3 regions of the Lysinibacillus sp. A1 genome follow, and region 2 is predicted to be linked to each of the others. Evidence: riboswitches for the same ligand, from Rfam matches in the RefSeq annotation. Region 2 holds a riboswitch; each other region holds the start of a gene.
What was found. A riboswitch is a leader RNA that binds a small molecule or an ion and turns the genes downstream of it on or off. The one in region 2 is predicted to bind thiamine pyrophosphate.
Positions count from the first base shown of each region.

Region 1 (4,328 bases), on a different contig from region 2:
TAGATAAACGCCTTGAAGGGATTGCTGAAATTCGTGATGAATCTGACCGTACAGGGTTACGTGTCGTAATCGAGCTGAAAAAGGATGTTCCTGGACAAGGGATTTTACAGTACTTATTTAAAACAACAGATTTACAAGTAGCTTACAATTTTAATATGATTGCGATTCATAATCGTCGCCCAACGATGATGACATTGCCATTATTATTGGATGCCTATATTACTCACCAAAAAGAAGTGGTCACAAATCGTTCTATATATGATTTACAAAAGGCTAAGGATCGTTCCCATATTGTAGATGGATTAATTAAAGCATTGTCTATTTTAGATGAAGTCATTGCGACAATTCGTTCTTCTAATGATAAGAAGGATGCCAAGCTTAATTTACAGGCAAAGTTCGATTTTACCGAGGTACAAGCAGAGGCGATTGTGAGCCTGCAATTATATCGTTTAACGAATACCGATATTACAGAGCTCCGCCAAGAACAGGATGATTTAAATAAATTGATTGCCAAGCTAGAAGGAATTTTACAAAGCGAGGCCAAGCTTGTACGTGTCATTAAACAAGAATTACTAGATATTAAAAAACGCTTCACAGAGCCGCGTCGCTCGAGAATTGAACAAGAAATAGAAGAAATTAAAATTACATTAGATGTCCTTGTTCCAAGTGAAGAGGTTGTGGTGACTGTCACGAAAGATGGCTATATTAAACGTACTTCTACACGATCCCATGCCGCTTCCAATGGTCAAGATTTTGCGATGAAGGATTCCGATTATTTATTGTATGAAGCAAACTTAAATACGCAGCATCATCTATTGTTATTTACAAATAGAGGGAATTATATTTATCAGCCAGTTCACGAATTGCCTGATATTCGTTGGAAGGACCTTGGTCAGCATATTTCTAGTATTGTGCCAACAAGTGAAGATGAATCAATTATTGCCGTCTATGGCTTTGAAACATTTGAACAACCAAATACGTATATTTTAACTGCTACGAAAGATGGACAAATTAAACGTTCACCGCTCGCAGATTATGCAGTGACGCGTTACTCGAAGCCGATTAAAACAATGAATGTTAAAGCGGGCGATGCAATGATTTATGCATCATTTATGACGGATGATGTGGAATTGCTCTTAACAACTGATACGGCGTATGCTATTCGATTCCCTATCGAGGAATTACCGGTTACTGGTGTGAAAACAGGTGGCGTTAAAGGGATTACGTTAAAAGATGGAGAAGCTTTAGTTGGGGTCAATGTTCTACAGCCAGATGAAACACAATATGTCGTTATTGTGACACAACGAGGGGCTGTCAAGAAAATGAATGTCGCAGAGGTAGAAGTAGCAGGTCGTGCCAAACGCGGCCTTAAAGTCCTAACAGAATTAAAAGCAAATCCTCACCGAATTGTCGCTGTTATTCAAGCGACAGACGATGAACAGGTTGTGATTGAAACTGAAAAAGGCGTCCAAGAATTTATTGATGTTCATGCATTGACGCGTGCTGATCGCCATTCTAATGGTTCATTTAAAGTGGATATTGCAACAGATGGAGCCATTTCCCATGTCTTAACGGCCAAAAAAGAACAAAAACCAAGCTAAAACCATGCCCAGTTTCTATCTAGTAGAGCTGGGCTATTTGGTTGGAGTGGAACAACTATCTAAAAATAGCATCTTGTCATTTTAGATCAACTATGGGTATAATAATCATCGAAAAGTTCATAGCGAAAGAATGTAGGGGGGCTAGTTATGGCTAGCTGAGATTGTGTCCGATAGACACTGACCCTTTGAACCTGATTTGGCTCGTACCAGCGTAGGGAACATCTATTCAAAAAAGCAAAAGTTTTGGAGATTGATTGCAATACGTCTGGGAGGAATCCTAGGCGTTTTTTTGTTTTCCAAGCAATATCTTACCAACCGTATATTACGCTTTCTTCTGGTGACAACATTCATTCATGAACACTTTCATATTACAAACTGGGAGGACTTAGCATGAAAAAATGGTTATTTATTCTATTAGCGGCACTATTGATGTTAGTGGGCTGTAGCGACAAGGAGGACAAGCAAGCTGCTGATACAAAGAAAAAGGTGTCAGTGGTTCTCGATTGGACACCAAATACGAATCATACAGGATTGTATGTTGCGAAAAAGCTCGGTTATTTTGAAGATCAGGGCTTAGATGTTGAGATTATTATGCCAGGAGAGGCAGGAGCCGATCAGCTCGTAGCTTCTGGTAAGGCAGAATTTGGCGTGAGCTATCAGGAGGGCATTACACAGGCTCGTGTTCAGGCTGTGCCACTTGTCTCAATAGCGGCCATCATCCAGCATAATACATCTGGATTTGCTTCTGTAGCATCAAAGGGTATTACATCTCCAAAGGACTTTGAAGGAAAAACATATGGTGGTTGGGGAGCGCCACTCGAACAAGCCGTATTACAATCATTAATGCAAAAAGAAAACGCTGATATAAATAAATTAGATATTGTCAATGCGGGAGATTTAGATTTCTTCACGATGATGAAAAAAGACATCGACTTTGCTTGGATTTATTATGCTTGGACAGGGATTGAGGCAGAGCTTCGTGGGGAAAAGATTAATATGCTGTATTTAACAGACTACAGTAATCAGTTAGATTACTATACACCTGTTTTAGCAACTAATGAAAAAATGATTCAAAACAATCCAGACATCGTCAAAGCTTTTGTTGCAGCTGCATCGAAGGGCTATGAATATGCGATCGAACATCCAAATGAAGCGGCTGATATTTTACTAGAAGCGGCACCTGACTTAGATAAGGAGTTAGTGCATAAAAGCCAAGAGTGGTTGGCTGATAAATATCAGGACGATGCTAAACAATGGGGAGAGCAAAAGCTTTCAGTGTGGGAAAACTATGCTAAATGGATGTCGAGCAACAAAGTATTAGAAGGCGAATTTGATGCTAAACAAGCGTTTACGAATGAGTTTTTACCAAAAAAGGAGGCCAATTAACATGGCAAATTCATTGATCAGTGTCCAAATCATTCCAAAGACAGAAAAGTATGAGGATGTCATCCCTTATGTAGATGCGGCCATTGCAGTTATTGATGCATCTGGTGTGAAGTATGAGGTTCATCCACTTGAAACAACGATGGAGGGTGAGCTTCCAGTGCTTCTTCAAATCATTGAGAAAATGAATGTTAAGATGGTCGAGCTAGGAGCCATTAATGTCATTACACAAGTAAAAATTTTATATCAACCAAACGGGATTACAATGGCTACATTAACGGAGAAATATCAATCATGAAACGGGCATTACAAAAAGGAAGGACGATAATTTTTATCGCCTTCCTCTTATTCATATGGGAGCTTGTTGTGCATATAGCTGATGTTCCTCCTTGGCTCCTTCCAGCACCAAGCATAATTGTAGTAGAAGGCTTTCAATCGTATCAGACGTTCCTGCCACATGCTCTGGCTACCGTGCAATTAGCTTTACTAGGACTTGCTATTGGGGTTGGCTGTGGTCTAACAGTGGCAATTGTTTTGCATCGTTTTACTTTTATTCGGTCATTATTTTATCCGATTCTCATTATGTCGCAAAACATACCGATTCTTGTGTTAGCACCGCTCCTTATTATTTGGTTTGGCTTTGGCTTATTACCAAAGCTTATCATTATTTGTCTCGTTTGCTTTTTCCCTATTGTCATTGCGGCAATGGACGGTTTTCGCCAAACAGCACCCGAGTTAAAGCATTACTTTGAAATGATTGGTGCAACGAAGGCTCAAACGTTTTGGAAACTAGAATGGTCACATGCCTACCCAGCAATTTTTTCGGGTGTGAAAATTGCTGCAACGTATAGCGTAATGGGGGCAGTCATTGCGGAGTGGCTTGGTGCGAAAAAGGGAATTGGTGTATACATGACCTTAGCACAATCCTCCTTCCGTACAGATCGAGTGTTTGTCGCAATTTTTGCGATTGTCTTGTTAAGCTTATTGTTATTTAGTAGTATTCGTTTGCTTGAAAAATTAATGGTAAAGGGGAGAGGTTATCATGCTCAGCATTCAAAACATCGCTAAGTCCTTTAACAGTCTACATGTTCTTGATGATATTTCCTTTGATGTCAAGGATGGTGAGTTTGTGGCCATTGTAGGTCCATCCGGCAGTGGTAAAAGTACCCTTTTTCAATTAATTGGTGGGGTCTCTTCGGTTGATCAAGGGGCGATTTTATTAAATGGAGAGGAAATCCAACGAAAAAGAGGAACAATTGGCTATATGCCACAGCAGCCCTGTCTACTGCCTTGGCGTACTATTTTAGAGAATGTAACAATTGTTGAGGAATTGCAGCAAAAGCC
Region 1 is NZ_JSZM01000041.1:53,408-57,735, forward strand. It holds gene parC (DNA topoisomerase IV subunit A) at 1-1,601, shown strand, start outside; TPP riboswitch at 1,726-1,836, shown strand; gene PI85_RS22505 (ABC transporter substrate-binding protein) at 1,992-2,987, shown strand; gene PI85_RS22510 (thiamine-binding protein) at 2,989-3,282, shown strand; gene PI85_RS22515 (ABC transporter permease) at 3,279-4,052, shown strand; gene PI85_RS22520 (ABC transporter ATP-binding protein) at 4,027-4,328, shown strand, end outside.
Region 1: linked by a shared signal. The riboswitch ahead of PI85_RS22505 (ABC transporter substrate-binding protein) and the one ahead of thiT (energy-coupled thiamine transporter ThiT) in region 2 are both predicted to bind thiamine pyrophosphate.

Region 2 (4,328 bases):
CAGGCTTTGTGAACTACGGAGACTATGCAACTGCGAAAAGAAGTGCCACTCAATTAGAGGAACTTCGGAAGGCATGCAATGATTACACGTTACATGTTCATACGTTACAAATTCAAATTTCAGAAGGAGAAAAACATCTTCAAGGGAAAGAGGAGCAAGATTTAGCCCAGATGGAGGCAACTGTGGAAAATCTCCGAATCGCCTATGAGGATGCCTTTAAACAACTTCAACAAATAGATGGATTTGCGAAATCATGTCAAAGCTTCATCAACAAAGTAGAAGAAACAGAGAGAGAGCTTCGTTTACTTGAGAGTGAGGCAGGTCGAGTGAAGGAGCTGTATGGCTTATTAAATGGGCAAAATTCGAAAAAACTGTCCTTTGAACGATATATTCAAATTAATTATTTAGATCAAATTACAGAGGCAGCTAATATTCGTCTTTATCATTTGTCTAATGGTCAATTTGAGCTTAGACGTTCAGACAGGCTTGAAAAGCATGCAAAGCAAAGTGGACTTGGGCTTGATGTATATGATGCTTACACAGATCAATTACGAGATGTTAAAACGTTATCCGGTGGTGAAAAGTTCAATGCATCATTAAGCCTTGCTCTAGGAATGGCAGATGTTATTCAAAGCTTCCAAGGCAATATTCATATTGAAACAATGTTTATCGATGAGGGCTTTGGCTCGCTCGACGAGGAATCATTAAATAAAGCAATAGACACATTAATTGATTTACAAGATTCTGGACGAATGATTGGTGTCATCTCTCATGTACCTGAATTAAAATCAGCGATGCCAGCCGTTTTACATGTCGAAAAAACATTGAATGGACATAGTCAAACACATTTTGAAATAAAATAAAGGAAGGTGTATTTCCGGTTTAAGGAAATACGCCCTCCTTTTATTTTTTTCGAGAACTGACTGTAGAAGTTGTCCCTTTTTTTGCTGCCATTACTTTTTTTACGATTGGTATAACAATAGGCGCTAATTTAACAGCGGTTTTCACTACTTTTGATACTTTCATCAAAAACACAGCTCCTTTTTAATTACTTCTACCTGTTTATTTTAAAAATGAAACATTAGCGGATAACTCGAACGGCTTGAATAATATTCCATATAACAATTCCGAGCGAGACAATTCCGTAAATGGCGAACGAAATGAACCAAATGATCATGACTGTACTATTACTTGAAGTAGGGTCTAAACTAAATGTAGAAAAGACAAAAACAATGAAAAATAAGATCCCAAATACAAAAGGAATTAGATGGGACACTAATGCGCGAATAGAATGTCTTTTAATGTCAGCATCTTTCGTAACGAAGTAAACAATTAATGGTACGATGAAAGGAGCAAAGAAAATACTGAGATAACTAAAGGCAGATAAAATTTTTTGGTTCTCCATAGTTGTACCTCCTTTTTTAATATTTACGCATGGAAAACAGTAAAGTTTCAAAATTAAGTATGGAAGAGGTTGTAATCATTCCTTGCTTTGCGTACAATGAAAGTGTTCAAATTAAATTCAGATGTAACGACCACAAGGGGAGCTGATGATGTCAGCTGAGACTGGGCACGTAATGCCTTGACTCTTTGAACCTGTAAGCTAACACTTGCGTAGGGATGTGGATAGAAACCGACACTTTTACGATGTGAGGCTCTGTCCTGACATCGTTTTTTCATTCTTAAGAATAAAAAGGTGTCAGAGAGAATCAAATCAGCGCATTTCTATTCCTGCTCTTGTATCCTACATCGGAACAAAGGAGAGAATATGTATGGACAAAAAAAGACTATTAATGCTAGTGGAGATTGCAATATTTGCAGCGATTGGCCTTGTGCTTGATCAGGTCTCCTTTAAAGTATGGGCACAAGGTGGCTCTGTTAGTCTTGTCATGGTACCAATTATGTTAATTGCATTTCGCTGGGGTCTAGTAGCTGGCCTAATAACAGGCTTGCTTGTAGGTGTGATGCAAACCATGTTTGGAGCTTATATAGTACACTGGCTTCAAGGTTTATTAGATTACGGTGTTGCTTTCACAGTTGTAGGGTTAGCAGCCATTGTACGCAGACCTTTACTGGAAGCAGCAAGTCAAATAAACAAAACAAAAATGGCGTTTTATATTATTGTAGGTACGGTATTTGCAGGCTTCTTGCGATATGCAGCGCACACTACTGCTGGCGCGGTATTTTTTGCAGAGTATGCCGGCGATCAAAATGCGTGGATCTACTCGATAATTTATAATGGTACCTATATGCTGCCCGCAACAGTATTAACAGCCATTGTGGGAGCGTTATTATTCACAGCGGCTCCACAGCTAATGCAACGTAAAGCGTAATGCCACCCCCTTCATATTGGTGAAGGGGTTTTTTATGTAGTCGTAAGAGAATAACGCTTTTAGCACTTTGCCAAGAAGGCAGGCATACAATATTTAAAGCGTTTAGCGTTATACGCGTAAAAAGTTATGTTATATTAAAGAGTAGATATTAGATGAAAGGGACGTTATACATGATTGTAAAAACGCAAGAAGAAATTGAAGCTTTTAAAAAAATTGGACGCATTTGTGCAGAGATTCGTGAAGCGATGAAGGCTGCTACAAAACCAGGTGTCACAACACTTGAACTAGATGAAATTGCTGGTCGAATGTTTGCTGAGGCAGGTGCCATTTCAGGACCAAAAGGAGAATATGACTTCCCAGGATATACTTGTATTAGTGTCAACGAGGAAGTAGCACATGGTATCCCAGGAAAACGTGTTATTCAGGAGGGAGATATCGTCAATATCGATGTTTCAGGCTCTTTAGATGGCTACTTTGCGGACACGGGTATTTCATTTGTAGTTGGTGATGGCTATGAAGACAAAGAAAAACTATGTCGTGTTGCCAAAGATGCTTTTGATCGTGCTATGACAAAGGTAAAGGCTGGCTCTAAATTAAATCAAATCGGTAAAGCTGTAGAGCGCGAAGCGAATGCTAATGGCTTAACAGTGATTATGAATTTAACAGGCCATGGTTTAGGTCGTTCTTTACATGATGAGCCCAATCACATTTTAAATTATTATGATGCATGGGACTCTACGATTATGAAAGAAGGTATGGTTCTTGCAGTCGAGCCATTTATCTCAGCAAAAGCAGAGCATATTGTAGAAGCTGGTGATGGTTGGACATTCATTACACCTGATAAGTCTCTTGTTGCTCAAATTGAACATTCAGTAATTGTTACAAAAGATAAACCAATTATCCTTACTTCATTAGACGAAGAATAGGATTACAAAAAAATCCTGCACACCAAATTATTTTTGGTAGGCAGGATTTTTTTTAATGAATAAAATACCAACTAAGAGTACACCACATAGAAATAACGCAGCAGTTGTTACGAGTAGCTCATCAAAACCATTATGTAAAGCGATTCCTATATAAGCCCATATAAAAACACTTGGATACATGATATCAAAGTGATGAAAGCGGATAAGTAGCGCAATGGCTCCACCTAAGGTCAGTAAAATAACTGCCCAAAGAGGAGTACTTAGACCAAAACCGTTCCAACCATAAGCTGTTAACGTAAAGCTAATATTTGTGATAAAAATAAATGTCATCCATGCAAAATAAATGGCGAAAGGAATACGACCCGACAGTGATTTGTCATGAAGTGGATACGTATTGTACAACATAAATAAATACAAGACTAAGAGTAAGGTAATGCCGAGAGAAACAATAAATAATTCATGATGCCATACGTATATCGTTAATGCTTGTAAAATATTTATGCAACTAAAGAGCGCAGACTGTTTCATAGATGTCTTTTTGATGTTCATCACTAACCAATAACCGATCAATAAATAAATGACAATCCAAATTATATGACTTCCATCAACAGGTGCAAATACCACCGAAAAACGATTAGAAATTTCTAAAAATGATTGACCGTTAAGTTTCATGAAAAAGGATGAAAAGGTTAGGATGAGTGAGACAATATAAGAAATTGTCATCAATAAAAACCGAGGCATGCTTTCCTCTCCCTTCGTGTTAGATTGTATAGGGAAAAGACAAATAAGTATAGTACCGTCACTCAATTTATTATAACGGAAATGTCCATCAATGTATCGTGTTGTTTTGCTAATACTATCTACAATTTACCATCTCAATAGGCATCCATTTATTTCTTTAGTACAATAAGAATATATCCAGATTAAAGGAGTGAAGCTTTATGACGCAAAACATAAAAAATTTAGACCTATCTATTGAACTAGATAAAAAGATGTATAAAAAGAAATTACAAGTACTCCAATATGAAATGTTAAATGCCCAACAATTTTTATTGAAAAATAAAATAGG
Region 2 is NZ_JSZM01000023.1:83,156-87,483, forward strand. It holds gene PI85_RS17970 (SbcC/MukB-like Walker B domain-containing protein) at 1-863, shown strand, start outside; gene PI85_RS25075 (hypothetical protein) at 904-1,029, opposite strand; gene PI85_RS17975 (DUF4870 domain-containing protein) at 1,082-1,405, opposite strand; TPP riboswitch at 1,531-1,638, shown strand; gene thiT (energy-coupled thiamine transporter ThiT) at 1,773-2,333, shown strand; gene map (type I methionyl aminopeptidase) at 2,504-3,259, shown strand; gene PI85_RS17990 (hypothetical protein) at 3,287-4,000, opposite strand; gene PI85_RS17995 (polyphosphate kinase 2 family protein) at 4,201-4,328, shown strand, end outside.

Region 3 (4,328 bases), on a different contig from region 2:
TGCAACTTGCCACAGGTATTATAGATCCGAAAAAAGCAACACGCTTAGTGCTCTTAACAGACGGCAATGAGACAAAGGGCAATGCTTTAGATTTCGCCACGAAGTTTAAAGGCTCCAATATTAGTGTGGATGTTGTGCCCTTTAGTCAGCCTGTTGTGAATGATGTTTCATTAAAAAGCTTTGTGTCCCCACAAGTTGCCTATGTGGGTGAGCAACAACAACTGGTAACAGAAGTGCATGCAACTTCAGCTGGAAAGGGCGAGCTACTATTATATGAAAATGATGAACTGATTCATCGTGAGGCAGTTGAGCTAGCCGAAGGAACGAATATGTTTACCTATAAACATGCAGCGACTGGTGAAGGGCTGGTGAAATATGAAGCCGTTGTTCAAGTAGGACAAGACGCAATATTTGAAAACAATAAATTAACAAGTGTCACAATGGTACAAAGCGAACCACATTTACTCATTGTGAATGGCTATGAAACAGCTTCACCAATAGCGGAGGCACTCGGTCAGCAATCAATAGCCTATGATGTAAAATCACCTGAAGGCTTACCAAATGAACTCTCCAGTTATTTGCAATATAATGCCATTATTTTCGATAATGTGCCAGGACATTTAGTCGGTGAGGCGAAAATGAGTGTGATAGAGCAAGCAGTCAAAAACTTTGGTGTTGGTTTTGCAATGGTTGGTGGAGAAAATAGCTTTGGTTTAGGTGGTTATTTTAAAACGCCAATTGAAACATTATTACCTGTTGAAATGGAAATTAAGGGGAAAGAACAATTACCTTCATTAGGACTTGTCATTGTATTAGATCGCTCTGGTAGTATGTCAGGGTCCAAGCTAGAGCTTGCGAAGGAAGCGGCAGCACGTTCAGTTGAGATGCTACGTGATGAAGATACATTAGGATTTATAGCATTTGATGATCGGCCTTGGGAAATTATAGAGACTGGTCCTCTGAACAATAAAGAAGAGGCAGTGGATACCATTTTATCTGTTACACCAGGAGGCGGGACAGAAATCTATGGTTCACTTGCAAAAGCATATGAAAACCTAGCAGATATAAAACTGCAACGTAAGCATATTATTCTTTTAACAGATGGACAATCACAGCCAGGAAATTATGAAGATTTAATTGAACAAGGAAAAGATAGTGGAATAACTTTATCGACAGTGGCTATTGGTCAAGATGCGGATGCTAACTTATTGGAAGCTCTGAGTGAGATGGGAAGCGGACGTTTCTACAATGTTATCGATGAGCAAACTATTCCTTCCATTTTATCTCGTGAAACAGCTATGATTTCCCGTACGTACATTGAGGATAACCCATTCTATCCAATACTTTATAATGCAGGGGGATGGAATACACTATTTGCCAATGGGGTTCCACAAATGAATGCTTATATCGGAACAACCGCAAAGCAGGGTGCTACCGTCGTGGCTGAAAGCGAAAAAGAAGATCCGGTGTTAGCACAATGGCAATACGGTCTTGGCAAAACATTCGCATTCACTTCTGATTCAACAGGAAAGTGGTCAGGCGACTGGGCAAGATGGCAAAACTGGGGCACATTTTGGCAAACGCTTATTTCACAAATGCTCCCAAGTTATAATGATGTTGCCTATGATGTAAGAATAGAATCAGATGGGTCCTTTATGATTACAGATCCTACAAATGAAGCAGCCTTTTTAGATATTGTTGCGGTTAATGAAGCTGGTGAAGAGTTAGACACACAGCTTGAAACTATATCAGCCTCTCAGGTTCGTGCTGTAGTACAAGCTGACCCGGGATTAATCTTCTTCCGTATCGCTGATGAAAAGGAAACGATTTATCAGGCTGGATTAAGTGTTCCCTATAGTGCTGAGTATGAACTTCTTCCTGCTAATGATAAATTAATAGAAGAATTAACCGAACAAACTGGTGGTGCTGTTTTAAAAGAACCACAAGAAGTGTTCCGTGACTTTACAAAGCGAGGGGCGGATCGTCAAAACATTGCGACATGGCTTCTCCTTGCAGGTATGCTCCTATTCTTTATTGATATTACAATAAGACGCTTTGGCTGGAATTTCCTAACGAAGCCGAAGAAAAAGGGGCAACTTGTAGAAAATCCCCCCGTACAGGCAGAAGATACGAATGTAGCACAATTATTAAAGGGTATGAAAAAACGCCAATAATTTAGTTAGGTGAAAGCAGTGTGAATTATTTCGCACTGCTTTTTGTATATATGCATGGAGAGAAATCCTCTAAGTTATATCAACGACGTTCTTTAATAAAGAGAGCGGGAATTAAAATATTTTACTAGCTCCGTTTTCCGCAAACTGCTAGCTACTACAATACCTAAGATTGCTCCAATTGAACTTGATATTAAAAAGGCAGGCATGAAAAATAAGGCCGCTACGGATGTGCCCATAAGTATCTTTGCATAGGGTACTGCTACAAGTGATGCGAGAAGACCAGTGCCGATCACTTCACCCATACCGGCTAACCACATTTTACAGCTATATTTATAGGCAAGCCCTGCGCATAATGCACCAATAATACTACCAGGAATGGCTAACAGTGAACCTGTTCCTGTAAGGATACGAATGATAGCCGTCACAAAGGCCACTACAACTGTAGGTAAGGGTCCAAGTATAATGGCTCCTATTACGTTAATAGCGTGCTGTATAGGGTAGGCACGAGCAATCCCAGTTGGAATGGAGATGAACGTAGAGCCTGCAACGGCAATCGCTACTAATAAAGCCATAATTGTTAATTTTCGAATAGACATGATAGGTGCGCTCCTTTTCGTTTTAGCCACTAGGAAAATGAAAAAAGCCGCTTCCTTCAAACGACAGGAAGCGGCCTTGCTTATACACTGAAAATAGCAAGAAGCGCCACTTCCCTCCGCTAGCATGAACTAGATCAGGTTCGAAGGGTCCGTATATAACCATATACGTCTCAGCCTTTAAAAGACTCCCCTAGTGGTAAAAATTTTTCTATTTTTTAGAAGTGTAACATACTTGAATCAATAGTCAATAAGCTTTGATGATTAGTGTGAATCTGGATGCATAAGCTGTGGTGCCTTTTTCAATGTCCAAATCAGGGCAAGGAAGAAGCAGGCTAATAAGATAATGGCACCAAATATATAAGGACTATTCATATTCCAGTCAAATAAGAAACCAGCTAAAGCGGGTCCAATCATATTTCCAAGACTCATATAGGCATTGTTCAAGCCGGCTGCAAATCCTTGCTCTGTTTCAGCAAGTTTTGAGATGAGTGTATTAACAGCTGGACGAATTAACGTTGTTGCCGTTGAGAAGATGGTTGCTATAACTAATATTAGTGCAAAACCTGAAACAAATAATATTAAGAAAATAGCAACGGAGGCAATAAATAAATTGACCAAAACTACTTTCATTTCACCAAAGCGTTTAAAGAGTGGCGTTATGATAAACATCTGTACAATTACCCCAAATGCTCCACCAACAACTAGAATGGTAGCAATATCGCCAGGTGAGTAATTAAATTTTTCTGTCACAAATAGGGATAAGGTTGTTTGGAAGTTAGCAATCCCAAATGAGAATACCATCATAATAATTAACATAACAAAATAAGGCATATGTACAGAGCGAGCCATCTGTTTCACCAGATTATCTTGCTTTTGTCTATTTTGCGCAGTATTTGGCTTTGTAGATGGTAATAAAAAGTACGATAAAATAGACGCTAAAATGGCGGCAGCTCCCGCCATGAAAAATGGAAAATGTAAGCTAACCTTTGCGAGGAAACCACCAATTCCAGGGCCAATCATAAAGCCGAACGACATTGCAGCTCCTAACATACTCATTCCTTTTCCGCGTTCTTCATAAGTTGTCACGTCTGCTACAAAAGCCATAATAGGAGGTGCAACAAATGCAGAGCCAAGGCCACCTAAAAAGCGTGCCAAAAAGAGCATCCAAACATCTGTAGAGAGGCCAAAACCGATTTGTGCAAGTCCTGTTAGTATAAGACCGAAAATAATTAAATTTTTCCGCCCATACAGGTCAGAAAGATTCCCAGCAATTGGAGAAAATACGAATTGAGCCAAGGCGAACGTAGCAATAAGCATGCCTAGAACTTGTCCTGCTGCTCCAAATATTCTTAAATATTCCGGCATTACAGGAATAATAATTCCAATACTCCCCATTGCGATAAACATATTAAACATTAATATATACAAAGCCGCCTTATTGGACTTCTGCTGGGTCATCGAAAAACCCCCTTTATGTAATCAAATATAGTACAGTCTATCATAAAGAATTATAGCTGGCTAATAGTTGAGATTGCTGTAACTGATCCGATCGTTAGAA
Region 3 is NZ_JSZM01000012.1:220,813-225,140, forward strand. It holds gene PI85_RS10570 (VWA domain-containing protein) at 1-2,174, shown strand, start outside; gene thiW (energy coupling factor transporter S component ThiW) at 2,267-2,770, opposite strand; TPP riboswitch at 2,865-2,972, opposite strand; gene PI85_RS10580 (tetracycline resistance MFS efflux pump) at 3,032-4,228, opposite strand.
Region 3: linked by a shared signal. The riboswitch ahead of thiW (energy coupling factor transporter S component ThiW) and the one ahead of thiT (energy-coupled thiamine transporter ThiT) in region 2 are both predicted to bind thiamine pyrophosphate.